Regions from separate parts of the Litoribrevibacter euphylliae genome, predicted to be linked through region 1. Evidence: predicted binding sites of a transcription regulator. Region 1 holds the regulator's gene; each other region holds the start of a gene.
The links. Region 1 encodes sigma-54, which starts transcription at its own class of promoters, with help from an activator protein. Its sites were predicted from a motif close to TGGCACNNNNNTTGCTNT; they were not measured.
Positions count from the first base shown of each region.

Region 2: glnA (glutamate--ammonia ligase) is a predicted target of sigma-54. The motif match lies at 4,497-4,514, and genes of this name have one in related genera.
Region 3: glnK (P-II family nitrogen regulator) is a predicted target of sigma-54. The motif match lies at 2,847-2,864, and genes of this name have one in related genera.
Region 4: urtA (urea ABC transporter substrate-binding protein) is a predicted target of sigma-54. The motif match lies at 3,548-3,565, and genes of this name have one in related genera.

Region 1 is NZ_JBHRSZ010000002.1:1,065,736-1,073,125, reverse strand. Features, by position in the region: gene ACFOEK_RS06530 (YhdP family phospholipid transporter) at 1-43, shown strand, start outside; gene yjgA (ribosome biogenesis factor YjgA) at 68-586, opposite strand; gene mgtE (magnesium transporter) at 623-1,996, opposite strand; gene ACFOEK_RS06515 (HPr family phosphocarrier protein) at 2,107-2,376, opposite strand; gene rapZ (RNase adapter RapZ) at 2,489-3,337, opposite strand; gene ptsN (PTS IIA-like nitrogen regulatory protein PtsN) at 3,377-3,823, opposite strand; gene hpf (ribosome hibernation-promoting factor, HPF/YfiA family) at 3,891-4,178, opposite strand; gene ACFOEK_RS06495 (RNA polymerase factor sigma-54) at 4,335-5,924, opposite strand; gene lptB (LPS export ABC transporter ATP-binding protein) at 6,099-6,824, opposite strand; gene lptA (lipopolysaccharide transport periplasmic protein LptA) at 6,873-7,390, opposite strand, start outside.
Region 2 is NZ_JBHRSZ010000006.1:238,382-245,771, forward strand. Features, by position in the region: gene glnG (nitrogen regulation protein NR(I)) at 1-1,018, opposite strand, end outside; gene glnL (nitrogen regulation protein NR(II)) at 1,015-2,088, opposite strand; gene ACFOEK_RS15085 (DUF4124 domain-containing protein) at 2,295-2,843, opposite strand; gene glnA (glutamate--ammonia ligase) at 2,970-4,376, opposite strand; gene thiI (tRNA uracil 4-sulfurtransferase ThiI) at 4,773-6,245, shown strand; gene typA (translational GTPase TypA) at 6,523-7,390, shown strand, end outside.
Region 3 is NZ_JBHRSZ010000007.1:788,668-796,057, reverse strand. Features, by position in the region: gene ACFOEK_RS18730 (phytoene desaturase family protein) at 1-294, shown strand, start outside; gene ACFOEK_RS18725 (hypothetical protein) at 482-946, shown strand; gene ACFOEK_RS18720 (ammonium transporter) at 1,044-2,321, opposite strand; gene glnK (P-II family nitrogen regulator) at 2,409-2,747, opposite strand; gene ACFOEK_RS18710 (accessory factor UbiK family protein) at 3,103-3,357, shown strand; gene ACFOEK_RS18705 (substrate-binding periplasmic protein) at 3,397-4,122, opposite strand; gene ACFOEK_RS18700 (ABC transporter substrate-binding protein) at 4,124-5,779, opposite strand; gene ACFOEK_RS18695 (YifB family Mg chelatase-like AAA ATPase) at 6,118-7,390, shown strand, end outside.
Region 4 is NZ_JBHRSZ010000007.1:672,600-679,989, forward strand. Features, by position in the region: gene urtC (urea ABC transporter permease subunit UrtC) at 1-247, opposite strand, end outside; gene urtB (urea ABC transporter permease subunit UrtB) at 251-1,876, opposite strand; gene urtA (urea ABC transporter substrate-binding protein) at 2,031-3,329, opposite strand; gene ACFOEK_RS18130 (urease accessory protein UreD) at 3,867-4,748, shown strand; gene ureA (urease subunit gamma) at 4,913-5,215, shown strand; gene ACFOEK_RS18140 (urease subunit beta) at 5,262-5,567, shown strand; gene ureC (urease subunit alpha) at 5,617-7,335, shown strand.

The DNA.
Region 1 (7,390 bases):
GCCTGTGATGGAAGCAACTTCAAAAGTTGGCCCGAACAATTAGTGGAATCGTTCGGGCTCAATCAAATCAGAACGGGATTGCATCTTTAAGCCATTGAAATAGCTTTTTGCTGTGACCTCGGTTTTTCTGTTCTTTTTGATCTTTTCGGGCGTTGCGAACCAGCTGTCTGAGCTGCTGTATATCCGTGTCATACTCATTGATAAACAGAGTAAGGTTGTCATCGCTCTCGATCAGGCGATCTCTCCAACGCTCAACACTGTGTAGGTGTTTGATCTGCTGATCGCTTCCTGCTCTTTGCTTTTCCAGAGCTTGTTCGATTGTATCAGCATCCACTTCTCGCATCAGTTTACCGATGTATTGAAGGTGTCGGCGTTTGGCTTCTCGTTGCTTGAGTCGTTTATGCTCTTGAATCGCCGTCATCAGATCCGGTGTTAATTCCAGCTGATCCAGAATGGATTGTTTTTGCTCAATCAGTTCTTTGCCTATGTTTTGTAGGCGTGTCGCTTCACGTTTAAGTTCGCTCTTGCTGATTAACTCAATGTCGTCTTCGAACTCTTCGGTTTCATTAGGTCTTTTTCGAGCCATAGAATAGATTACCTTAAGAATATGTTTGGGCGTGCATTAGGCGAAGCTATAAAAAGCGGTAGCTAACCCTAAGAATACGAAATAACCAACCACATCAGTGATGGTGGTAAGTAGTACGCTTCCGGCTAATGCAGGGTCGATATTTATAGATTTTAACAAGGATGGCAGCATACTGCCTGAAAAGACGGCTACTACTAAGTTGATAATCAGGGCTGTGCCAATGATTAGGCCTATTTTGGGGTCGGAGAACCAGAGGGCTGCGGCTACAGCAACAGCGCCTCCCCAAAGGAGCCCATTAAGTAGTCCTACCATGACTTCACGGCTGAGTAACCACTTTAAGTTGTTCTTTCGAATATGCCCGGTTGCAATACCACGAATCACAAGGGTGAGGGTTTGGCTACCTGCGATGCCGCCCATACTGGCAACGATAGGCATCAAAATGGCCAGAGCCACTACTTTATCGAGCGTATCTTCAAAGATGCCAATCACGGCTGAAGCGATGAATGCGGTTAGAAGATTGATGCCTAGCCAAATTGCTCTGCGTCGACTGGTTTTCATTACAGGCGCAAAGATGTCATCCTCTTCATCCAGACCGGCCATACTCATTAATGAGTGATCCGCGTCTTCACGAATAACGTCAACTACGTCATCAATGGTGATACGTCCTAGCAGGTGACCGTTTTTATCGACAACAGGTGCTGACACTAAGTCTTCTCGCTCGAACAGTTGAGCGACCTGATCGTCCGGAGTATCCGCTGTGATTCGCGGAAAATCGGTTTCCATGATTTCTCGCACGGTAATCGACGGATCTGTCACCAAAAGCTTTGAAATGGGTAATAGGCCAATTAATTCATCTTTTCGGTTCACCACGATGAGAGTATCGGTAGTTGCGGGAATGCTTTCATGGCGTCGAAGGTAACGAAGTACCACGTCCAATGAAATGTCCGGACGGATGGTGATGGTGTCTGTGTTCATCAGACCGCCAGCCGTATCCTCTGGATACGAAAGGATGGCTTCTACGCGCAGGCGGTTTTGATCGTCCATCACATTCAGAACGTCTTGTGTAACGCGTTCTGGTAATACTTGCAGGATGTCGACAACGTCATCGATGTCAATGTCTTCGTCTGTGGTGACATCAGCAACTTCTTCGGCACTCATTTCCCGAAGTACATCTGCAACCAGTTCGTCACCTAAGAACGGAAGAATGGTGCTTTGCTTTTTCTTTTCCAGCAATTCCCAAAGAACTTTTCGGGTATGAGGAGGTGAGGACTCAAGAAGATGACCGAGTTCAGCACTGGATAAGGTATGGTTAAGCATTCTGCTTACTTGCGACAATGCCCCGGACTCTAACGCCCGGTTTAATGCTCTCATGCGAGATGAGCTATTTGCACTGCTCAAAGCACTTGCCATATTTATACCTAGAATTCGTGATTAAGTACTGTATCTGTTAAATAAGAGATTAGCACCGATAATAGTGGGTAATTATACACACTCAGAGTGTTGATTTTGTTAAAAATCTACTACTCAGGTTCATCGAAGCGATCAGAGATAAGTTGCTCAATTGCTTTGAGCGCGTTTTCCTCATCTTGGCCTTCGGCGGAAATGGTAAGTTGGGTTCCGCATGATGCCGCTAGCATCATAACGGCCATAATACTTTTGCCATTCGCTGACTGACTGTCTTTATTGATGGTGATGTTGGATGAAAAACTGGTGGCTGTATTAACCAATTTAGCTGCAGCGCGAGCGTGAAGACCGAGTTTATTAATCAGGGTGACTTCTATTTGCTGCATTGGGGGGGACATCCTTATCGAGATTCGTGAAAGACGATAGAGCAAAATAATAATTCATTTTTGCTAATAGATGGAAATTATTTTGTTTCTTTTTATATGAAGGATCAAGGGGTTAGAGTTGGGTGTGTTTTAGATGAACTTCAGAATACTTAGCAGAGAAGTGCTGTTTAAGTTGTTCTGCAATATAGACAGATCTATGGCAACCACCGGTACAGCCTATTGAAACCGTTATGTAGGCACGCCCGGATTTTTGATAATGAGGTGTCCAGGTTTCAATGAAACGTGTAATGTCATCTAACATGTCTTTTGTAGTTTGTTGGGCACTAAGAAAGTCCACGACTTCTTGATCTCTGCCGGTAAAGTTTCTGAGCGTTGGTTCCCAGTAGGGGTTTGGTAGGCATCGAACATCGAACATTAAATCGCTGTCGCTGGGCACGCCGTACTTGAATCCAAAAGATTGAATCAGCAACGATACTTCATTGGTTTTATGGGTGGCGACACGATTACGCATTAAACTACGAAGTTCATGAACAGACATGGTCGATGTATCGACGACCAGGTCCGCATTGTTCAGTAGAGGACCGAGAATTTTTCGCTCTAATTGAATGGCTTCTCTCAGGGAGCACGAGTCTGAGCTTAAGGGGTGTTTTCTTCGTGATGCGTTGTAGCGCTTAACGATAATATCTTCATCGCTGTCCAAGAAGATTACCTGATATTCGATCGTCTTTTTCTTTAGCGCTTCAAATGTTTTGTTTAACTGTTCATGACTGCCGTCGAAGTTTCTGATATCGACACTGATGGCTGTGTTTTCATAAGCACTGGAGTTGGAAATAGCATCAAGTAAATTAAGCAGAAGGGGTTCAGGAAGATTGTCGATGCAATAGAAACCACAGTCTTCTAAGGCGTGTAACGCAGAGCTTTTTCCGGAACCAGAACGGCCACTGACAAAGATTAATTTCATTGGTGACTCCTCGGTTCCTTCAAATTATGGCTATTAAGTTTAGCTGGTTATTACGTAAAAAAGTTCATCGTCTGATTGGGTCGCTCGCAAAGAGTCCCTGAAATCAGCATGACTAAACTTTCCTGCGATGGTTGCCAGAATATCTAAATGATCATCATTGGCTTCTTGTGGTACCACCAGTGCGAAAATAATATCGACTTTTTGTTTGTCCAACGAATCAAAGTCGATAGGCGTTTCCAGCATCAGTAATACACCGATTGGTTTCTCGCAGGAAGGTAAGCGACAGTGAGGAATACCAATACCATCCCCCAGGCCAGTACTGCCGAGACGTTCGCGTTCGATGAGCGCATCAAAAATTTCGTGTGCGGAAGGCCCTGAAATGTGTTCAGCGAGGATCTGGGAGATTTCTTCGATGGTGCGTTTTTTACTCTGACAGGAAGCGCACCATAAGGTGCGCTGTTTGGATAGTATGCTTGATAAATCCATTAAGGCTGCTCGTTAATTTTTCTCATGTCGCAGCTACATGTTATATGGGTTGATTTGTTTACTGGGGTTAACGAGCCAAAGATTTTTCTTTGTGTTTAATTAATTGACGATCTAATTTATCTGTTAGTGCGTCAATTGCAGCATAAAGATCATCATGCTCTGCATTAGCAAACACTTCACCACCGGTTACATGTAACTTGGCTTCTGCCAGTTGTCTTTGTTTTTCAATACTCAGTGTAACTTGAACATTTGTTATTTGGTCATAGTGTCGCTCAAGTCGATCCAATTTGGAAGTAACATAATCGCGAATGTTGGTAGTAATATCGAGGTGGTGGCCACTGATGTTTACTTGCATATAGGACTCCTTAATTTAGTATGCTGTGGTCCAAAAGAATCCAGCTTATAAGGTGAAGCTGGAGGAGGTCTGTGCCTCCTTCATCTTTAATATAGTCCTAGCATGCAATGAATACAATGACCTGTATCAATTAGCTACCTCAGATTAAAAATTCCTTTAAACCAAGCGCTTACGTTCATTCGAAGGTGGGATGTTCATCGCCTCCCGATACTTGGCGATGGTTCGTCTTGCAACTTTAATCCCTTGCTCACCCAGTAAAGTGGCAATTTTGTTATCACTGAGCGGCTTTTTAGGATTCTCTGCGGCGACAAGTTTCTTGATAATGGCGCGGATTGCGGTCGAAGAGCATTCGCCACCAGAAGAGGTGCTGACGTGGCTCGAAAAGAAGTATTTCAACTCGAAGATGCCACGAGGCGTGTGTATGTATTTCTGCGTAGTGACACGGGAAATGGTTGATTCGTGCATTTCAACGGCTTCAGCAATGTCGTGCAGAACCAGAGGTTTCATGGCTTCATCGCCATAATCCAGGAAGCCGCGTTGGTGCTCCATAATTTTAGTGGCGACTTTTAGCAGCGTTTCATTCCGACTTTGAAGACTCTTCAGAAACCATTTTGCTTCCTGCATGTGATCCTTCAGGAAGGTATTGTCAGCACTGGAATCCGCACGTCGAATCAACGAGGCATAACTTGGATTGATGCGAATCTTAGGTGTGATTTCCGGATTTAAATCGACACGCCAACGGCCATTGGTTTTCTGAACAACTACGTCAGGCACCACATAGTCGGGCGTCTGTTGATTGATCTGTTCGCCAGGACGAGGATGCAGTGTTTGAATCAGGCTGATGATTTCTTTTAGTACATCTTCTTTGATGCGTCCTTTGCGCATAATGCCGGCAAAGTCTTTGTTGCCAAGCAGCTCTAAATGGCGCAATACGACGATTTTTGCTTCTGATAAAAACGGTGTTTCAGGTGGCATCTGATTAAGCTGAACCTGAAGACACTCCTGTAAATTTCGCGCGCCAGAACCGACTGGATCAAAACGTTGAATCAAATGCAGAACCGCTTCAACTTCCTCAATGTCGACGCGATTCTCGTCATCTTCAGAGAGGTCGAGTTCTGAGTTGGCGCTGATACAAATGTCTTCAACCGATGTTTGCAGGTAACCATCATCATCAATGCCGTCGAGAATATTTTCTGCAATGATACGATCCGTGTCGCTCATTGGCGTTAAATTCAATTGCCAGCTTAAGTGATCTTGAAGTGTTTCGGTGACGGTATTACGGGATTCAAAATCATAGTCATCATCGTCTGACGGCGCTGAAGCTTGAGTTGGAGTGTGTTGATAAATGTCATCCCAACCGGTATCTATGGTGAGGTCTTCAGGGATGTCGTTGTTCCACTCACTGTCAGTTTCAGTGGCTTCTTGCGATGATGTTTGAAAATCATCACGACTGAAATCGTCGCCGCTGTCGCTATGATCGCCCGCGAGAAAATCGGTATCTTCTGAGTTTGATGGTGTTTCGCCTGGATCGGAATCAAGCGGCTTTTCTGCCATTTGATCTTCAATGGAAGGTTGTGAGGCTTGTTCAAAATCCTCTTCCACTTCTAGCATTGGATTATTTTCCAAGGCTTGCTGAATTTCTTGTTGTAAATCCAGGGTTGAAAGTTGTAACAGTCGAATGGCCTGTTGCAACTGAGGTGTCATGGTTAATGACTGCCCCATCTTGAGCTGAAGCGATGTCTTCATAAATTACAACGTATCCTTATGCTTTCACTCAGCGTGTGCGGTTGTAATCTGAAGAAATGATGTTGTGAAAACCGCACAAGCAAATTATTTGCCATTGGCAATCAAGTATAAACCAAAATAAGTTCAAAAGTGTTGATTTGTGTATCTGGAAAACTCAAAACAGTATGGCCTGAATTAAATGTTGAAGTTCTCTCCGAGATAGATGTCTTTTACTTTTTGATTATTCAGGACGTCATCACTTTGTCCTTCGGCAATGATATGACCTTCACCAACAATGTACGCTTTGTCACAGATTCCCAACGTCTCTCGAACATTGTGGTCTGTAATCAGTACGCCAATGCCCAACCCTTTCAAATGATTGATAATGCCCTGAATATCGTTCACCGATATTGGGTCGACTCCGGCAAAAGGTTCATCTAATAGAATAAACTTAGGATCCGTGGCTAATGCTCGTGCGATTTCTGCACGTCTGCGTTCACCACCGGATAAACTCATCCCTAATGAATCGCGTATGTGAGTGATGTGGAATTCTTGCAGAAGATACTCAAGCTTCTCTTTTTTCTGTTCTTCGGTCAGGTCTTTTCTAAGCTCTAAAATACCGTAAATGTTTTCAGCAACGGTGAGCTTTCTAAAGATGGACGCTTCTTGAGGTAGATACCCTAAGCCGACTTGTGCTCGACCATGCATTGGGTAATGCGTGATGTCTTTATCATCTATGGTGACCTTTCCTTGATCCGCTTGTACCAAGCCCACAATCATATAGAAACAGGTGGTTTTACCTGCGCCATTAGGCCCTAGTAACCCTACGACCTCGCCACTGCTTACCGACAGAGAAACGTCTTTAATGATTTTGCGTTTATTATAGCTTTTAGCGAGGTGCGCGGCTTTTAGACAACTCATGTATCTATCTCGATATTAATTGGTAGGCTACAGAAAAGCTCTATGCTCTTACTTGTTCGATTCCTGTTGCGGAGTCTCTTCTTTCTTAGGGGGATAGAAGATCATTTTTATAGGTCTATCAGTTGTATCTTGTGATCCATTTTGGTTTTTCTTCGCATTAAGCTCGCCCGTTTTTAAAGAGTAGATAATTTTCTCTGCTGAGAGTCGATCTTTGTCTTTATAGACAACGCCATTTCCGGTGACTTCAGCAATTTCTTCGGCGACCTTAAGATCCAGTGTCTTGCCTTCAATATGGGTAGGCTGTTCACCGAGCTTAAGAATTTGTTGGTACTTGGCAGGCTCACCAAAGGCTTTCATACGGGTCACTTCATTGTTAACGGAATACAGAATGACTCGATCCGCCTTTAGTTTTGCTGTGCCCTGGGTAATGATGACATTGCCCGTGTATTCCGCAATACCAGTTTCATTATTGAGTTTGGCTTGATTGGCTTCCAGCTCAATCGGTTGGTTCCTGTCTTCAGGCAGTGCTATAGCTGTGCTGGCACTGAATAGAGTTAATAGAAACA
Region 2 (7,390 bases), on a different contig from region 1:
GCTTGGCTTCAACGTTCAATTCGGTTGCTGCTTTTTGTAGGAAGAATTCAGCCAGCTTCGGAATGTCTTCGCGACGATCTGCCAACTTCGGAATATGGATGCGAATGACGTTTAAACGGTGGAATAAATCCTCACGGAACTTCCCTTCTTCTACCAAACGCTCCAGGTTTTGGTGGGTTGCAGCAATGATGCGTACGTCCACTTTCACCGGCGTGTGTCCGCCTACACGGTAGAACTCGCCATCGGCCAGAACTCGTAATAGCCGTGTTTGGGTTTCAGCTGGCATGTCACCGATTTCGTCTAAGAACAGTGTGCCTCCATCGGCTTGCTCGAAGCGGCCTCGACGTTGACCTGCGGCTCCGGTGAAGGCGCCTTTTTCATGGCCGAATAACTCGGATTCAATCAAGTCTTTTGGAATCGCCGCCATATTTAACGGGATAAATTCTTTCGCACGACGAGGGCTGTGCTTATGCAGGGCATGAGCAACCAATTCTTTACCGGTTCCTGATTCACCGTTAATCAGTACTGTGATATTCGATTGAGATAAACGACCAATGGCACGAAACACTTCCTGCATCGCAGGCGCTTCACCGATGATTTCGGTGCTGGCTTCTTCGACGGATTTCAGCTCTTCTTCTTTCTGCTCTTGAGCGTGAGTTAATGCACGTTTAACCAAGGTAACGGCATCATCAATGTCGAACGGCTTTGGTAGGTATTCAAAGGCACCACGCTGATATGATTTTACGGCACTGTCGAGATCAGAGTGGGCGGTCATGATGATCACAGGAATTTCAGGGTGTTCTGTCTGGATTTGATCCAGTAGATCTAAGCCATCCACGCCCGGCATACGAATGTCACTGATGATCACTTCGGGTTGGCTGTATTGGAGTTTCTTTAAAATCTCGTCACCGGATTCAAAACTGCTGGTGGGAACATTGGCTTGAGATAGCGCTTTTTCCAATACCCAACGAATTGAACGGTCGTCGTCGACGATCCAGACGTTATTCGTTTTGTTCATGATGATAACTCCAAAGGTAGATAAATTGTGAAATCCGTTTTCCCTGGCTCACTCTTACATTCGATCAGGCCTTCGTGTTGAGTGATGATGGACTGAGAAATGGAGAGCCCCAAACCAGTGCCTTCGGCTCGGCCACTGATCATTGGGTAGAAAATGTTCTCGAGAATGTCTTCTGGAATACCTGGGCCGTTGTCGATGATGTCCAGCTGGCAGACTAGGCGGTGGCGTTGCGCACCAATAGTAAACTGTCGTAACGCTCGGGTTCTAAAGCTTATAGAAGGCGACTCTACATTGTTCTCTTGTAGCGCCTGCATGGCATTACGACTGATATTAAGAATGGCCTGAATTAACTGAGATGGGTCAGCCGCAAATTCAGGAATGCTCGGGTCGTAATCACGAATCAGTTTAATCGAGCCCTTTGTCTCCACTTCAATCAGCGTGCAGACGCGTTCGATGATTTCATGAACGTTGGTTTCTATTCGTTCCGGTAATTTACGAGGCCCCAACATTTTATCCACAAGACGGCGAAGGCGATCCGTCTCTTCAATAATGACATTGGTGAATTCCGCCAGCTGTGGATCATTCAATTCTCGCTCTAATAGCTGTGCTGCACCGCGAATTCCGCCAAGAGGGTTTTTGACTTCATGGGCGAGCCCTCTTACCAACACTTGAGTGGTGGCTTGTTTGGCCATCAGCTCTTCTTCCCGAGAAATTCGAATTAAACGATCGCGGGGTTGCAACTCCATGATCAGGAAGGTCTGACTGTTTACCTCGGTGATTGGGGTAACAATGTAATCGAGTGTGATCGGAGTACGAGTTGGAAGATGCAGTGTGGTTTCACGTCTAGTGAAGGGGTGGCAGCTCTTAGCGGATTGTTCGAGGAGCGCGAGATTTTCTTCATCCTCAAGGAACAAGCTGCTGATGTGCACATTTTTCATGCGATTAGCACTAACCTGTAGCAACATCTCTGCAGCCGGATTCATATAGCGGATCGTTAGATCATTCGCTAACTCGATGACAGAGGTGTTTAGGTTATCAAGAATTCGTTTATATGAGGTTTGATTATCCATAATAGTGCACAACAATGACCAATACTAAGCAAAAGCAAGAAGCAAGCCAGCTTCTAGGTATGCTACATAGACAGTAAAACAACACGCTTGGTGCGATTTATCTGAGTTTTAATCCCGAAAAATGGGATTTCCTAAGTTTATTTTAGGGCGATATTGGTATTGATGCACTAAATTGGTGCTTTTAGTTTCTGTGATGATAAGAACGCTTATTTTGGTGTTTTGCGTTTAACCATTGGGCGGTGGATAAAGACAGTGATGGCGGGGCTGGTCATTATATTGCTGCCTTGCTTATCCAGAATTTGAACAGCAACTGAATGTTCGCCGCGATCTATATTTTGAACATTGAATTGGGTGAGAGAGGTAGGCTCTCCGATAGCGCGTTGATCAATCAGTAGTTGGTATTTATCGCCTTTTTTCAGCGAAGGGTTAGAACTTACTGCTACGGTGAAGCTTCCAGCGGTGCCATGAATGTTGGCTTCATGTTCAGGGAAATCTACGGTAACGCTGCTGTATCGGGCAGTGGCATTGACCTGGGCTTTATCCTCTTCTTCCTCTGTTGTTTCTGGAAGGTTATAGCTTGGTGCTTTGTAAGGATGAAGCGGTTCAATATTTAGAATCTCGGCATCAGGATGCGGTTGATCAGAATAAACCACAGTACCATCTTCTGTAACCCATTTGTAAACCTTGGCTTGCACTGAGTTGGTGCATGCGAATGCCAGGGCTAGGACTGAGCTCAGTAGGACGGTTTTTTTCATGGTAAATCAACTGCCTATTCAAGAATCATAGGGGGTTATGATCGTATAAAAATTGATTTTAGTATAGTAAATAAAAAGCCTCCCATGAGGGAGGCTTTTTTAGTTTATTCCGTTCTTACGAAAGGATTAAACAGAGTAGTACATGTCGAACTCAACTGGGTGAGTTGTCATGTTCAAACGCTCAACTTCTTCCTGCTTAAGCTCGATGTATGCATCGATCATATCGTCAGTGAATACGCCGCCTTCTTTCAGGAAGTCACGGTCTTCGTTAAGTGCTGCAAGAGCAACGTCGAACGTTTCTGCAACAGTTGGGATAGCTGCTGCTTCTTCCGCTGGAAGATCATACAAATCTTTATCTGCTGGATCGCCAGGGTGGATCTTGTTCTTAACACCGTCAAGGCCAGCCATAAGCATAGCTGCGAATGCCAAGTATGGGTTAGCGGTTGGATCCGGGAAGCGAGCTTCGATACGCTTACCTTTTGGAGATGCAACGTAAGGAATACGGATAGAAGCAGAACGGTTACGCGCTGAGTAAGCTAGCATAACTGGTGCTTCGAAACCTGGAACAAGACGCTTGTACGAGTTAGTAGAAGCGTTAGCGAATGCGTTGATCGCGCGAGCGTGCTTGATGATACCGCCGATGTAGTAAAGAGCAGTTTCACTTAGGCCAGCGTATGCGTCACCAGCGAATTGGTTTTCACCGTCTTTCCAGAAAGATTGGTGAACGTGCATACCAGAACCGTTGTCACCAACTAGTGGCTTAGGCATGAAGGTAGCAGTTTTACCATACATGTGAGCAACGTTGTGTACGCAGTACTTAAGAACCTGAACTTCGTCCGCTTTCTTAACTAGTGTGTTGAAACGAACACCGATTTCGTTCTGACCTGCAGTCGCAACTTCGTGGTGGTGTACTTCAACGTCTTGGCCCATTGCTTCAAGAGCAGCACACATTGCAGTACGGATTTCGTAGCAAGAATCGATTGGTGGAACTGGGAAGTAACCGCCTTTAACACGTGGACGGTGACCAGTGTTACCGCCTTCGAAGTCTGCGTGAGTAGACCAGTCAGCTTCTTCTGATTCAATTGAGTAGCTAGCACCAGAGATGTCAGCTTTCCACTTAACGCTGTCAAAGATGAAGAATTCTGGCTCAGGACCGAAGAATGCAGTATCGCCTAGACCAGTAGATTGTAGGTAAGCTTCAGCGCGCTTAGCTACAGAACGTGGGTCACGCTCGTAACCTTGCATAGTAGCAGGCTCGATGATGTCGCAACGCAAGTTAACAGTTACTTCTTCAGTAAAAGGATCAAGTACAGGCGTTTCGTCGTCTGGCATAAGAATCATGTCTGATTCGTTAATGCCTTTCCAACCAGAAATAGAAGAACCATCGAACATTTGACCGTTTTCGAAGAACTCTTCGCCAACTTCGGTCGCAGGAATAGTTACGTGCTGCTCTTTACCGCGCGTGTCAGTAAAACGAAGGTCAACCCACTTCGCATTATGCTCTTTAATTAGCTCAATTGTATTGCTAGACATTTGTCTCTCCGCTACACATAAATTTAACCGGATCGTTCCTAATAAGAGACGCTTATTATAAGAATCGAACCAGCATTAATCCTTTAGATTTCGGGTGTACCCGTATCTTGTGTTTTTAATAAAGCAAATGGTGTGCCATTAACTTTGATTGAGCTAAACCGCAAGATTACTGCATTCGCCCGATGAAGCTACTATAGCTATGCTTTTTATTAGTGCAAGCGCTTTTTATGTTGCACTAAAATGGTGCTTATGCGTCTGTTTGGTGCGGTAAATAGGGTGTGTGAAAATTGAACTGGATGAGTGGTTGTCTATACTGAAGCACATATTTTGTACCGCTATAAAGGGTCAGGTATAATCGCCGCTCATTTTTCCTTCTGCCCGGTATTTTGCTCACTCATGAAGTACATCATTAAGCTATTTCCTGAAATAACCATTAAAAGTCGCCCTGTTCGAAAGCAACTCATTAAGCAACTGAAAGCGAATCTAAGAAACGTTCTGAAACGCATTGACCCTAAGCTAACTGTGACTGGTCAGTGGGATTCGGTGGAAGTAGAAACGGCTTCGGAAGATTCCGTGATTGTGGATCAGGTGACGGAAGCATTGGGCCATATCCCGGGTATTGCTTATTTCCTAAGCGTTCAAAAATATCCTTATGAAAGCTTTGACGATACTTTGGAAAAAGCTAAAGCGCTTTATGGTCATGAGATTGAAGGGAAAACCTTGTGCGTGCGGGTTAAGCGTGCAGGTAAGCATGATTTTAAATCCATTGATGCAGAGCGTTATTTAGGTGGTGGTTTGCGTCAACACTGTAATGCCAGAGGCATTGATCTGAAGAACCCTGAAATACAGATCAATATGGAGATTCGAGATCAGTGGTTGTATCTCGTGCATCAAAAACATCCAGGCTTAGGTGGCTTTCCGTTGGGCTCTCAAGAGTCGGTACTTTCTTTAATGTCAGGTGGGTTCGATTCTACCGTTGCCAGTTATTTAACGATGCGTCGAGGCATCAAAACACACTTCTGTTTCTTCAATCTTGGCGGTAAAGCGCATGAATTGGGTGTGAAAGAAGTCTCGCACTATATTTGGGAGAAATTTGGCAGTTCCCACGGTGTAAAGTTTGTCAGTGTCCCGTTTGAGGGCGTTGTTGCTGAGATTCTGGAAAAAGTTGATAACTCTTACATGGGCGTAGTGTTGAAACGCATGATGTATAGAGCTGCAAGTGCGGTCGCTGAGAAGATGGAGTTGGATACCATTGTCACCGGTGAGAGTGTGGCGCAGGTGTCCAGTCAAACTCTGAAGAACCTGTCGGTGATCGATCGTGTAACCGATACGTTGGTTTTAAGACCTTTGGTTACGACGCACAAGCAAGAGATTGTTGATATTGCGACCGAGATCGGCACTTACGAATTCGCAGCGAATATGCCGGAATACTGCGGCGTAATTTCTGATAAGCCGACCACCAAAGCATCAATGAAGCGTGTGCTTGAGGTTGAAGAGAAGTTTGACTTTGCCGTATTAGAGCAGGCACTTGAGAGTCTCGTTATCCAGCACATTAAAAACGTGGTTGAAGATTTTCAACAAGACGTAAAGGTTGAAGAGGTTACCGAGATTTCTGGTGAAACGGTGGTGATTGATATTCGTCACCCGGATGAAGAAGAAAAGTCACCGCTCATTCTTGATGATCAAACCACAGATGGTATGACTGTAGAAAAAATTCCGTTCTATCGGTTGCATTCAGCCTTTAAAGAGATGAGTTTGACCACGGAATACCTTTTATATTGTGATCGTGGTGTGATGAGCCAGTTGCATGCGCAGCAGTTGCAGGCGGATGGTTACACCAATGTAAAAGTGTTTAAGAAAAATAATTAATTTGTAGTCTCTGTAACGAATTAATTGGTGTGATAAAAACGGCTTCCATTGGAGGCCGTTTTTTGTCTTTGAAAATACTATGGTTTTGTTTCAAAAATATAACCAAATGGCCGTATTTACAGCTGGTTCCATATTAACCACTCACCTATGTTAATACCCTTCAAAAGCATGTAAAATGCGCGCCAAATGACCGCTTTGGGCCTAAAAATCTGAAGATTTACAAGCAATCCTGCCTCATCTACATAACTGAGGTAACGATATTGTTCTGGAGATTCCTTTGATACAGAGATTAAGAAACGTTGCCATTATTGCGCACGTTGACCACGGTAAAACGACGCTTGTTGATAAATTGCTTCAACAGTCTGGGACGTTGGATCGCAAAGACCAAGGTGCAGAGCGCATCATGGACTCAAACGACCAGGAAAAAGAGCGTGGAATTACGATTCTTGCAAAAAACACGGCTATCGAATGGAATGATTACCACATCAATATCGTAGACACACCGGGACACGCCGACTTTGGTGGTGAAGTAGAACGTGTTCTTTCTATGGTGGATTGCGTATGTCTATTGGTTGATGCCGTAGACGGTCCTATGCCACAAACACGTTTCGTAACGCAAAAGGCGTTCGAACAAGGTTTGAAGCCAATTGTTGTGATCAACAAAATCGACCGTCCTGGTTCTCGCCCTGATTGGGTAATGGATCAGGTGTTTGATCTGTTTGATAGCTTGGGTGCAACTGATGAGCAGTTGGACTTCCCGGTTGTTTATGCGTCTGCATTGAATGGTTTTGCGGGTCTTGATCCAGACGATCTTGCGGATGACATGACACCATTATTTGAAATGATCGTGGATAAAGTGCCTGCGCCAGACGTAGACATCGACGGCCCGCTTCAAATGCAAGTATCTGCACTGGATTACTCTAACTACTTAGGTGTTATCGGTGTTGGTCGAATCACGCGCGGTACTATGAAGCCAGGTTCACAAGTAACGGTTGTGGATCGTGAAGGTAAAACACGTAACGGTAAGATTCTGAAGCTCATGGGTTACATGGGGCTTGAGCGTGTAGAAGTTGAACAAGCGACTGCAGGTGACATCGTTTGTATCACAGGTATCGACGGTTTAGGAATTTCAGACACGATTTGTG
Region 3 (7,390 bases), on a different contig from region 1:
GAAATGCCACAACTCCGTGATGCATTGGATTATTACGAGCTATCAACTCCTATCTCAACTCAATGGTTCCAATGGAATTTAGAAGGTGAAATTTATGGCGTGGATCACACAGTGGAACGTTTCAAACAAGATTGGTTACATCCGGAAACACCGATTAAAAACTTCTACCTTACTGGAGCGGATGTTGTCACGGCTGGTGTTGGAGGCGCACTCATGGGCGGCGTTATGACGACCTCCTGCATGCTAGGACTGAAAGATGGTTATAAAGTCATAAAACTCATAAAAAATGCTTAGCCCATAATGAAAGGCCAGTAATATTACTGGCCATCTCTTATCAACACGTAAGCCATGAACGAACTTCCATCTAGGTTTTGTTCGCTTTTTGACCACATGACACATTTTAACAAAGAAAAGACTCCTATAATCTGTAAGAATATCGAATTACAAATAATAACTTAAAATTACATTTCAGGATCATGTTATGAAAACCCTCAAACCAATCAAAGAGCTGTCCTGCATTTCTTTTGCAATAATAGCCTTCTCAGGTTCGGTCTATGCAGTGGAACCATTAACGGATACTGAAATGGGCGAAACCGTTGTACTCGACCCATTCGGTGCAACCGCAGCAGGCGGTCAAATTGATACGACCCTTTCAGCTCGTGAAGAAAGCGCGATTAATGCGGATGAAGCGAATCAAACTCTAGCTAATGACCCTAACTCTAAACAGCTACCCATTACATCAGAAGATTACTCATCCGCAACTGAACAACCAGAGGTAGCTCATACAACAACTAACTATTATGACGGAATTAACATTAATTCATTAGGCACAATTGATCGAGTGCACATAGAAAAACTGATTGATAATACGGGAGCTAATAGAGGCTCTCGAACAGTCCAAAATATTAACGTTAATAGCGCAGCAAGTATCTATCACTTTAGATAACCCGTTTTACTTTAATCTCTAATCTCACACTAGAAATTATTGATTCATAAATACAAAAAAGGCTCCCGAAGGAGCCTTTTTATTGCGCAAGAAGCAATTACTTCTGAGTGAACTCTGGGTATGCATCCATACCGCATTCTGCCAAGTCCACACCTTCGTATTCTTCTTCTTCTGTAACTCGAATACCAACTACAGCCTTCAAGATTGCCCAAACAACCAAGCTTGCAACAAATACCCATATAAAGATAGTTAGTGCACCTAGGAATTGAGCGGCAAAGTGAGTACCGTCATTAGTAAACGGAACTACCATCACGCCGAACAAGCCAACCACACCATGCACAGAAATAGCACCTACAGGATCATCAATCTTGATCTTATCCATTGCAATAATAGAAAGAACAACGATTAGACCACCTACAAAACCAATTACTGTTGCAGATAGGGCAGTAGGAGTATCTGGTCCAGCAGTAATAGCAACCAGACCCGCCAAAGCTCCGTTCAATGCCATCGTAAGATCAGCTTTCTTAAACATAATACGAGCAAGCAATAAAGCACCAATCAGACCACCAGCAGCAGCTGCGTTAGTGTTCATGAATACAACAGCGACAGCATTCGCACTTTCTACACTAGCCAAGGCAAGTACAGAACCACCATTGAAGCCAAACCAACCTAACCAAAGAATGAATGTACCAAGTGTAGCTAGCGGAAGGTTTGCACCAGGAATCGCATTCACCTCACCGTTAGGACCGTATTTACCTTTACGAGCACCTAGTAAAAGAACACCTGCCAATGCTGCTGCTGCACCTGCCATATGAACAATGCCAGAACCAGCAAAATCAGTGAAACCATAGTACGTCATTTCACCGTCAACTACTTCATTTTCAATTAAAGACCCTAGGTTAAACAAACCAAAGACATCTGCACCACCCCAAGTCCAAGACCCCTCTAACGGATAAATAACAGCAGTCATAACAACAGCAAAAGCAAGGAATGACCATAGCTTCATACGCTCAGCAACTGCACCAGAAACAATTGACATCGCTGTAGCAACAAAAACTACTTGAAAGAAGAAGTCTGCTGATGGGGCATAAGTAGCAGGATCTTCAGCACCTGTGACACCATTCGCCTCTATGCCACTAAGCATAAATAGCTCTGCAGCACCGTTATACATAATCGCATAACCACAAACCATGTACATAGTGCATGAGATTGCGAATAGCGCGACGTTTTTCGTCAGAATTTCTGTGGTATTTTTAGAACGTACCAACCCTGCTTCTAGCATGGCGAAACCAGCTGCCATCCACATTACCAGTGCACCACACACTAGGAAATAAAATGTATCAACCGCATACTGCAGTTGACTTACGTCATTCATTACCTGTTCCATCTTCAGCCCTCCGAATGAGCCTGTTCTATCTTATAAATCTGTAACTTAACTGTTTTCAGGTGAGAGGCTTACGGATTAAACCGCGTCAGCGCCAGTTTCACCGGTACGAATACGAATCGCTTGCTCCAGGCTGGTCACGAAAATTTTACCGTCACCGATTTTGCCTGTGTTCGCTGCTTTGCTGATCGCATCGATCACTTGATCTGTTAGATCTTCTGAGATTGCTGCTTCGATTTTTACTTTTGGTAGAAAATCAACAACATACTCAGCACCGCGATAAAGTTCGGTATGGCCTTTTTGACGACCAAAGCCTTTTACTTCAGTAACGGTGATCCCTTGAACGCCGATCTCAGATAATGCTTCACGTACATCATCTAATTTGAACGGCTTAATAATTGCGGTTACCAATTTCATGGTGTTCTCCCTAAGAGTTATTAGCCTAAAAATTGAGTTATAACGTTTTGGATCTGCTTTCTAATTCCTGTTGAAAGCTCAATCCGATATACCCCTCTTTGAGCATGGACTGTGCCCATTTTCAAAAAGCTTTATTTTTCATTAAGTTACAGATAAAAATTTTGAACAGACCTAAATCATTCGGATTAACCCAGGCCATTGACTAAAATTTATGCACAAATTTGATGCACAAGCATTAAAGTCGACCCCACTATAGCGCATTTCAATAATTATTCGCCAGAATGAGGCACATAGATGGTTCATTCAGACATTCTAAGTTAGGATGTCCGCAGACAGATTAGATGTGGAGATTGGTATGATTCCTAATGACTTGCTGAACACGCTGGCATCGCAACTAACACAAGCATTACCCGGTGCTTCAGGTGCAGCCAGAATGGCTCAAGAAGAACTGCATAACAATGTAAAGATCCTGTTATCTTCAGCGCTTAGCAAACTGGACCTAGTAACACGGGAAGAGTTCGATGCGCAGACAGAAGTTCTACACAGAACCCGAGCAATGGTTGAAGCACTAGAAAAAAAGGTGTCTGAGCTGGAACAAAACAAGGCATAAACGCCTCACTCAAAAAGCGTCAAAATAGTGCAGTGCACATTATCGTTCATAGCGACGCACTATTTTGGCAATCTCAAGCGTACGATACAGGCCGGTTAACTCTTCCTGTAGATCAGCAATCAAGGATTCTGGCATCGATAAATGGCACGCCATGGCGCTGATGCTGGTAAAAAAAATGAATTCTTCGTCAAACTTGTGCTCTTGCGCTTCCAACATATACGGCACATTGTACACATCGGCTGCCCAGACATTCGCTCGACCCAAGGACACCATGGTCGCCGCCATATCATCCTGCAGCGTTTCAATCACCCGAATACCAAAGCCACTCAGGTACTCCTTCAAACCACTCCCCAGATAAGTCACAACTTTAAATGACTTTAAATCGGCGAGGGTATTTAACTCAATGGTACTATTTTCCAAGGTATAAAAAGCGTAACGATTGATCATAATCGGGCCGACCCATTGGAAATCTGCCTCTCGTTCCTGATTTCTCTGAAGCGGGAAAATACAGGTATTTATATTGGTCTTTGCGTAACGATAAGCTCGCTTTGAAGGCATCAATTTCCAGTTTTTCTTTATATTCGCTCGCTGAAAAATCAAATTAGCAATGTCGACCGTCATACCATTAATATGCCCTGACTCATCGACCCAAGCGTACGGCTTAGACTCATGCGTTACTAAAGTAACAATATCCGCCCCCCAGACTCGACTCCCCAGCAAGCAGGCATTCATTAAGATAACCACTAACCAAGCCACCTTGCGCATTTTAATCCTCCAGCCAACTGGATAGCGACGCCTCGTAACTAAAGGTCTTACCTGCTGGTTTTTCATCCAACCTCTGAGCCTTTGGTGCGCCTGGTTGGTTTAACCAAAAGCTGCGATAGCGTTTGGGCTTCAACTGAGGCGCACAATCAACACGAGCAAAGGTCATTGAAACTAAATCCGTCTCCATACCCTGGGCCATCTTACTCATCGCTTCCTGAGGCGAAGCCTTACCTTCGATGGCATCAGCCACATTACTCCACCAATGACGAGATAACTTAGTATAATCGGGGACATTAATACCTGTCGGCGTCCACCGCTCACGCGCAGGGCTTCGGTAAAACTCAACCAAACCTCCCAGCTTAGGCGCCATCTCAGTCATGCTTTCCGACTCAATATCCGAACGCCGAATCGGTGTTAAGCCTACCAAGGTCTTTTTTAGAGAAACCGTCTTAGATACGAGGAACTGTGCATACAACCACGCCGCATTTCGACGATTTTCCGGTGTACTTTTAAGAAACGTCCATGAACCAGCATCCTGATAACCTAATTTCATGCCCTTTTCCCAATACGCACCTTTAGGTGAAGGCGCCATTCGCCATTTGGTAGTGCCATCTTCATTTAACAAACCCAATTCAGGGTCGGACAACGCCGCAGTAAACGCCGTATACCAGAAAATCTGTTGTGCGATGTTTCCTTGTCCCGGAACAGCGCCAGCCTGAGTAAAGTTCATGGTTTTAGCTTCAGCTGGCGCAAATCGATTTAACCAATCGATGTAACGATTAAGTGCATAGACAGCCGCAGGCCCGTCCAAAGCGCCACCTCGCTCTACCGACACTGCCACTGGACGACACCCTTCCATACGAATGCCCCATTCATCCACCGGTAAGCCATTAGGAATGCCCGGGTCTCCTGTCCCCGCCATAGACAACCAGGCGTCCGAGAAACGCCAACCCAACGAAGGATCACGCCGACCATAATCCATATGGCCATACACTCGTACCCCATCAATCTCTTTCACATGAACAGAGAAAAATTCTGCAATATCTTCGTAAGCCGACCAATTGGCCGGCACATTTAATTCATAGCCATAGAGCGCCTGAAACTGACGCTTCAACTCGGGTCGAGAAAACCAGTCATGGCGATACCAATAGAGATTAGCAAACTGTTGATCAGGCAATTGATAGATCACTCCATCAGGCCCAGAAGTGAATTTAATGCCGATAAAATCATCAATATCCAGAGTAGGCAGGGTTATGGCCTCGTTCATCATGATCTCAGAAATCGGCAACACCGCGCCCTGTCGAAAGTGGGCTCCAATCAAATCACTGTCATTGATATAGCCGTCATATAGATTTATTCCGGTCGTAATTTGCGTTGATAACTTCTTGATGACATCGTCTTCACCAGTCAACTCATGGTACACACGAATGCCCGTAATCTCATAAAAGGCTTTGGCCAACTGGGTCGCTTCATACCAGTGCGTATCGATCCGTTCGGACGTCACTCGAATGACAACATCTTGATAAGGCTGAGCGGCCTCAGCAAACCAGTACAATTCTTTTTTCTGATCTTGTTTGCTGAGCGTGGAAGGCGTGAACTCAGTATCAAGCCACCGTTCAATGGCCTGTTGTTGACTATCAGAGGGTTCAAATGCCATTAGATGGAAGGAACTAAAACAAAGCAGCGGAAAACACATAGCTAACCGTATAAAACTATGCCTAAACATACAATTTAATGAACGCAGTTCCCTCATGAATAGTGTGTGCCCAACGTCGGAAGAAGTGTGACGTGCACAGCTAACCTCTTTGTCTGTCTAATTATTTTCTTTTAGTTTAGGAAGAAAATACGTTCTCGGCTAATAAGAAATCCTCAAAGAACTGAACACCTTATTCGTTCTGCGTCAGCCAATGGTGTGATTTAACGATTCAAGCTCTGCCTAGGGTGGCACCACCTTCTTACAGTGGATAAACCTTACAGCAACAGGAACACAACACTATGTCATTGGCCGTCATACATACGCGAGCAGCTTTAGGCTTGAATGCGCCTCTCGTTACCGTCGAAACCCATATTTCAGGCGGGTTGCCATCTTTATCAATCGTAGGCTTACCTGAAACAGCCGTTAAAGAAAGTAAGGACCGTGTACGTAGTGCCATTATTAACAGTGAGTTTGAATTCCCGCTCGGCCGAATCACCATTCATCTAGGGCCTGCCGACCTTCCCAAAGAAGGCGGTCGTTATGACTTAGCCATTGCCATCAGCATTCTCGCCGCCTCAAACCAAATCAAAGCCGATCAATTGAGCAATTATGAAATCATAGGCGAGTTATCTTTATCTGGCGAAGTACGTTCCGTTCGTGCCATATTGCCCTCTGCCATTGCCGCTGATCACGCAGGAAAAGTAGCGATCGTACCTTACCTTAATGCGGAAGAAGCCTGTCTTCCCGGCAACAATCCGGTGCTTGCCATCAAACACCTGTCCGAACTATGTGCCCACCTCAACGAATTAACGACGCTCGACCACTACTCAACCAAGGATGTCCAAGACAAAACACAAGATACCTCTTTTCAGCTTTGCCTCTCCGACATCAAAGGCCAACCGCAAGCGAAACGGGCGCTCGAGATCGCCGCAGCAGGAAACCATAATTTACTAATGTCAGGCCCTCCCGGAACGGGGAAAACCATGCTGGCCAGCCGACTGACCAGCATCTTGCCGGAAGTGTCCCATCAAGAGTCGCTGGAAATCGCCAAAGTTCAATCCATCAGCAACCCCTTGAACATTAACCAATGGAAACGACGACCCTTTAGAACGCCTCATCACAGCTCATCTGCGGCGGCATTAGTGGGTGGCGGATCAACCCCAAAACCGGGAGAAATCACCCAATCTCATTTAGGCGTATTATTTTTAGACGAGTTACCAGAGTTCGACCGCAAGGTATTGGAAGTATTAAGAGAGCCCTTGGAAAGTGGAGAAATCACCATTTCCCGAGCAAGGCATCAGATCACATACCCTGCCCAGTTCCAGCTCATTGCAGCTATGAATCCAACCCCTTGTGGCAAAGTCTGCGGACCAAACGACATCTGTTACTGCACTCCGGCGAAAATCGAAAAATATCGCAGCAAAATTTCAGGCCCTTTATTAGATCGAATTGATCTGCAAATTGAAGTTAATCTCATTCCAAAGGAACTGTTGGTCGCAGGCAGCTCACAGCAAGAAGAAACCAGCCAAACCGTGAAACAGCGAGTTGAACGCGCCCGGAACCGACAACTGC
Region 4 (7,390 bases), on a different contig from region 1:
GTGCGAAGAAGGCTCCATGGCCGAGTGACAGAATTCCGCAGTAACCCCAGATCAAATCTACCGCCAAGGCGAGCAGGGCATAACACAAGTACTTACCAAACAGTGTCACCGTGTAGGTGCTCATGTGCAGTGGGTTACCCTCTGGCACCGCTTGGTTTAAAAAGGTGATGATGACTAAGGCGGCGCCCAGAATGGAGAGCATTCTTAGTCCGGCTTTGTCTTTCATTAAGAAGGAATCTTTATTCATAGCTTAACCCTCCACTGCTCGGCCTTTCAGCGCGAACAGACCACGCGGGCGACGCTGAATGAATAGAATGATGAATACCAATACGATGATCTTAGCGATCACAGCACCGGCCCAAGGCTCGATCAGTTTGTTGACCACGCCTAAGCCCATGGCCGCAACCAAGGTGCCCCACAGGTTACCGACACCGCCGAACACCACGACCATGAAGGAGTCGATGATGTAGTTCTGGCCGAGGTTTGGCCCCACGTTGGTGATTTGAGATAGCGCCACACCAGCGATTCCGGCAACCCCCGAACCTAAACCGAAGGTCAGTGCATCGACCCAGCTGGAACGGATGCCCATGGAGTTCGCCATCGCGCGGTTCTGAGTCACGGCACGCATTTGCAGACCGAACAAGCTCTTTTTCAATAGCATCATCAAGGCGAAGAAAATAATCACACTGAAGATGATGATGTAGAGGCGGTTGTAGGTCAGCGCGAAGGATTCGGTGATTTCCAGGGAACCACTCATCCAGCTTGGGTTTTCAACGCTTTGGTTCAGTGGTGATACCAAAGTACGAATGGCTTGCTGCAGAATTAAGCTGATACCGAAAGTGGCCAGCAGGGTTTCCAGCGGGCGGCCGTAGAGGTGACGAATCACCGTGCGTTCAATCAGAATGCCCACCAAACCGGATACCAGGAAGGCAGCAGGAATGGCAATGAATAAGGAATAATCAATGAAGTTCGGAAACAGCCATTGAATGGCGAAGGTGGTATAGGCGCCCAGCATCATCATCTCGCCGTGGGCCATGTTGATTACGCCCATTACACCGAAGGTAATGGCTAAGCCAATTGCAGCAAGTAACAGCACGGAACCTAAGCTCAAACCAAAGAACAGGTTTTCCGCAACGCCGTACAGTTCCTGACGGGATTCGATGGCTTCAATGGATTTATCAATGGCGGTGATGAAGGCTTTTTGTTCCGCACTGGCGTCAGTTTGGCCGAGTTGTGCTTTGGTTTGGTTAAGCAGCGCGAGTACTTTAGGGTCGTCACTGCTTTCCAATTGTGCGGCGGCCGACGTTTGCGTGGCTAAATCACCGTGCTTAAGCTGGATGGCCGCAATGGTGGTTTCGATGGCTTCCAAAACGCTGGATGAAGTTTCGGTGTCTAGCTTGGCAGCGAGTGTTGGTAATAGTTCGGCGTCCAACGCATCTCTGAGGTTGCGAACCGCAGTCAGGCGAGTGTCTTCGTCTTTAGCGTTGAGCTGTAAACCGGCAAGTGCGGTTCGAATTTCACCGCGAATCTTGTTGTTTACTTTAATTTTTTTCAGTTTGCTTTTCTTAAAGTCACCAATGACTTCATTCGTTAGAGCACTGTAGGCGGTGTATTGCTTACCTTCACCTTTTTCAATGTAAACAAATTGGCCAGTGGCTTTAACGTAATAAAGTTTGCCTTCCAGCATTTGGCTCAGCACTGTGGTGGCCTGTGCGTCGCCGGTGGTGGCAATGGCTTGAACGGCGTCAATGCGTTCGTTGGTTTTTTTGGATTTCAGCCCTTCAAACTGGGCTTCTATGGATGCGGGCGAGCCGTAGCTGAGGCTTGCCAGAAGAAGCGATGAGAACAACGCGAAAATGAGTTTGAACCTGGTCATGATGTATTCCAAAGATACGTTCAATTCATGATCTCAGAACCAAAAATACCCCTACCCATTGAGCAGGCATATATAGAGTTCGGAGGAAATGCTTTAAAGGATGTTCAGGCCAAGTCCCTTTTGACCTGAAGCATCAGAGTGATCTAATGATCGATTATTCGTAGTTCTGGCCAGAACATACGCTGGTTTCGATGTTGTAGTTACCGCAGTTGATTGGTGCGGTCCAATCGGCAACCACTTTAGAACTGCTTGGCAAGTGATCCGTCCAAGCATCCCCAATCACGCCTTTCTTGGTTTGCCACACAATCTCGAACTGGCCGTCGTCCTGGATTTCACCAATCAACACCGGCTTGGTCAGGTGGTGGTTGGTGTTCATTACTGCTGTACCGCCAGTCAGGTTAGAGACTGTGATGCCATACATGGCGTCACGTACTGCATCCACCTCTTCAGTACCTGCGATTTCAACCGCTTTTGCCCACATTTTGAAACCGATGTAAGTGGCTTCCATTGGGTCGTTGGTTACGCGGTCTTCATTGCCAACGTGCTTCTGCCATTTCTCGATGAACTCTTCGTTGACGTCGCTTTCAGCACTCTGGAAGTAGTTCCAGGCTGCTAAGTGACCCACCAGAGGGCCGGTGTCGATGCCTGACAATTCTTCTTCACCTACCGAGAAAGCGATTACTGGAATGTCTTCGGCAGAAACGCCTTGGTTACCCAGCTCTTTGTAGAAAGGTACGTTCGCGTCACCGTTGATGGTGGAGATAACCGCTGTTTTCTTGCCTGCTGCGCCGAACTTCTTAATGTCGCTTACGATGGTTTGCCAATCCGAATGACCGAACGGCGTGTAGTTGATCATGATGTCTTTCTCAGCCACGCCTTTGGCTTTCAGGTAGGCTTCAAGAATCTTGTTGGTGGTGCGAGGGTAAACGTAGTCGGTGCCTGCAAGTACGAAGCGGGTAACACTGCCACCTTCTTCGCTCATTAAGTAATCCACCGCTGGAATGGCCTGTTGGTTTGGCGCAGCACCTGTGTAGAACACGTTCTTCGAGGATTCTTCCCCTTCGTACTGAACTGGGTAGAACATCAAACCGTTCAGCTCTTCAACTACCGGAAGCACAGATTTACGAGAAACAGACGTCCAGCAGCCGAAGATCACATCTACTTTTTCTTTGGAAAGCAGCTCACGACCTTTTTCTGCAAACAGCGGCCAGTTAGACGCCGGGTCTACGACCACAGGTTCAAGCTTCTTACCAAGCAAGCCACCAGCTTTGTTCTGTTCTTCGATCATCATCAGCACGGTATCTTTTAGCGTCGTTTCAGAAATCGCCATGGTGCCGGAAAGGGAGTGCAATACACCGACCTTGATGGTGTCGTCAGCTGCCATTACTGCAGAGCCAAATGATACAGAAAGCGCTAATGCAGAAAATTGCGAAAGTTTCTTAATGCTTTTCATCGTGATTCCTTGTTCTTTAATGAGTCATTTTCTTTGTATGTTGGTACTTATGGGGTTGGCTAAACCAAACGGAATCGAGCGAAGAAAAGAACGGGCGGTTATGTAATTGGGTTGCCTCTGAATGTCCTTTTCTGTGTCGGTGGTGTATTCCTTATGCTTGGTTAGCCAACCTTAACCTCTTGATTGTGAGTCTCGAGCTGAGTCGATTGATCTTGGTTACAGCAACGGCTGTGCCATACTTGGCTAAAGCTTGTGGTTGTGGGGCTTAACTCAAATAAAAGTTGTCTACTTGGTTTGTTTGTGCGGTATTTTGGTGCACTACTTTTAGGTGTGGCACTGAGATGGTTCAGAAATCATTTAGTACGACAATTATCTTATTTATTTCAAAGGAGTTCTGCACTAGCAGAGTGCAGGTTGGGTGCGGTGTTGCAGGTAATAAAGTAATTTAAAAAATTGTCTATATGGTTATTTATTTACCTGGCAAACACTTTGCTATGTATTTGTCAGCTCGATTTTTTTCAGGATTAAGGAAGACCGTTGAACGATCAAACTATGGTGGATGCACCGGTAGGAGCGCCAAAGCTCGATCCCAATCTACATTGGCTAGCGAACTATCAAGCGGAATTGGTGTATCTGGATGGAAAGACACGACTGGGTCGAACAGACAGCTTTGGGCCGTTACGTGTGCAACGACCGTTTTATCCGGAAGGTGATGTGTGCAGTCATTTGTACTTGTTGCACCCTCCGGGCGGGTTAGTTGCCGGGGATTACCTCACCATCGGGTTTCACCTTGGGCCGAAAGCGCAAGCCTTAGTAACCACGCCATCAGCAGGCAAGGTCTATAACAACATCACTGAACGTAAGCAGTATCAAAAGGTGCATCTTACTGTGGCCGATGCCGCGGTGATGGAATGGCTTCCTCAGGAAACCATTGTCTTTGATGGTGCTAAAGGTGAATTGATAACCGAAGTAGAACTGGAATCGGCAGGTACTTTTGTTGGCTGGGACATCGTCTGTATGGGCAGGCCAAGCAGCGAAGATTGGTTTGAACGCGGCTCGGTACGACAGCTCTTATCCATTAAGCGAGCGGGGCGGTTAGTTCATATTGAGAACAATGTGATTGATGCCGACTCGGGCATTATGAAGGTGCGTTCTGGTTTGGCCGGTCAGCCGGTGTTTGGCAGCTTTATGATTACCTCGGATAACTTATCTGAACTAACCGAAGAACAACGAGACACCTTGGAGGGTATGGCCAAAGGTGCGTTGGTGTCTGTAACGGCAAAGCCAGGCATTACGGTTGTGCGCTATCTTGGCGCTTGCTCAGAAACCGCGAAAAAAGTGTTTGCCCAATATTGGGCGTGGGTGCGTGAAGAGGTAAACCAACGTGGTGCGTGTCCGCCAAGAGTTTGGAATACCTAATCCGTAGATACAGGATTATTGATTGCTTGATCAGCTTAGTAGCTGATTTAAGCAGACAGAACAAAAAGTTAAGTTTTTTATTAATGATAAATCATGAGCTGCACTAAAAATGGTTAGTTGTTGTCTAGTCGCTGCATGATTATGGATCACTCAACGAGGACGTTATGGAACTCTCACCCAGAGAAAAAGATAAGTTGCTTATTTTTGTGGCAGCCGAGTTAGCAGAAAAGCGCCGACAACGTGGCGTTAAATTGAACTATCCGGAGTGTATTGCCCTGATTTCGGCGTACATCATGGAAGGTGCGCGAGATGGTAAGACCGTGGCCGAACTGATGAACGAAGGTCGTCAGGTGATCAGTCGTGATGAAGTAATGGACGGTATCGATGCCATGCTGCATGAAGTGCAAGTGGAAGCGACCTTTCCGGACGGTACCAAACTGGTGACGGTTCATAATCCGATTGCATAAGGAGAATGTTATGGCAGGGGGTAGTAATACAAGTTCAACCAGCAAGATGATTCCTGGTGAATACATAGTCGCGGATGAACCGATTGTTTTGAATGAAGGGCGTAAGACGGTGACGGTTCAGGTGTCGAACTCGGGGGACCGCCCCATCCAGGTGGGTTCTCATTATCATTTTTACGAAACCAATCTTTCCCTTCAATTTGATCGTGATGTAACTAAGGGCTATCGCTTGAACATTCCGGCGGGCACAGCGGTGCGTTTCGAGCCGGGTCAGACCCGTGAGGTTGAGCTGGTGGAGTATGCGGGCACGAAAACGGTATACGGCTTCCGTGGTGACGTGATGGGTAAAGTATGAGGTTGGTAAGGTATGAAGCTGGCAAAGTAAAAGGGATAGGACGAACACAATGACAACCATAGATCGTAAAGCCTATGTAGATATGTACGGCCCAACCGTCGGCGACAAAGTACGTTTGGGCGACACCGAATTATTCATTTCACCAGAGAAAGACTTCACCGTGTATGGCGATGAAGTGAAGTTCGGTGGCGGTAAGGTAATTCGTGATGGCATGGGCCAGAGTCAGGATACTTCAGACAAAGTACCGGATACGGTAATTACTAATGCTTTGATTTTGGACGTAACCGGCATTATCAAAGCCGATGTTGCGATTAACGATGGCCGCATTTGTGCCATTGGTAAGGCGGGTAACCCGGACACCCAACCGGGCGTGACCATTAATGTCGGGCCAGGCACTGAAGTGATTGCAGGCGAAGGTCAGATTCTGACGGCGGGTGCCATCGACGCGCACATTCATTTCATCTGTCCGCAACAGGTCGAAGAAGCCTTAATGTCGGGCATCACCACCATGATTGGTGGCGGCACCGGCCCAGCCACGGGCACTAACGCGACCACTTGTACGCCGGGGCCATGGCACATTGGCAAGATGCTGCAAGCGGTGGATGAGTTACCGATGAACATCGGCTTCTTAGGGAAAGGGAATGCGTCCTTGCCAGAAGCGTTACGTGAGCAGGTAGACGCCGGTGCCATTGGCTTAAAACTGCATGAAGACTGGGGCACTACGCCTGCGTCTATCGACTGTTGTTTGTCGGTGGCGGAAGAGCTGGATGTTCAGGTGGCCATTCACACTGATACACTGAATGAATCTGGATTTGTGGAAGACACATTAGCCGCATTGAAAGGCCGGGTGATTCATACCTATCACACCGAAGGTGCGGGCGGTGGTCATGCGCCGGACATCATCAAAGCCTGTGGTGAATCCAATGTTTTGCCTTCCTCAACTAACCCAACCCGCCCATACACCATCAATACGGTGGACGAGCATTTGGACATGTTGATGGTATGTCATCACCTTGATCCGAACATTCCGGAAGACGTGGCCTTTGCTGATTCCCGTATTCGTCGTGAAACCATTGCGGCGGAAGACATTCTTCATGACCTTGGTGCGTTTAGTATGATCTCTTCCGACTCCCAAGCAATGGGCCGTGTCGGTGAAGTGATTACTCGCACCTGGCAAACCGCACATAAGATGAAGGTGCAACGTGGCGCACTGCCCGAGGATGTGGATACCACAACGGTATCGGGCGCGGATAACTTCCGCGCGCGTCGTTACATTGCCAAGTACACCATCAACCCGGCGATCACTCACGGTATTGCTGATCATGTGGGCTCGGTTGAAGTCGGTAAGCTGGCGGACTTGGTGTTGTGGAAACCGGCGTTTTTCGGCACCAAACCATCTCTGATTATGAAAGGCGGAATGATTGCGGCTGCGCCTATGGGGGATCCGAATGCGTCGATTCCAACGCCTCAGCCTGTCCATTACCGTTTCATGTTCGGTGCCTTAGGCAAAGCGGTCTCGGCCACCAGTTTGGCGTTTGTTTCGAAATCGGCCATTGAGAAAGACACCCTGTCGCATCTTGGTTTGGAGAAAACCTTAACGCCAGTACAGAACTGTCGTTCGGTGCGTAAGTCGGACATGGTGTTAAACGATTATCAACCGACGGTGGAGGTGGATCCGCAAACCTATGTGGTGAAAGCCGATGGCGTTGAGTTGAAATGCGAGCCTGCGGAAGAGTTGCCATTAGCGCAGCGGTACTATCTTTTTTAATGGACAAGTTGTTTTAGTGGGCAAGTTTTCTAGCCAGTAATTCAAATAGGTTAGA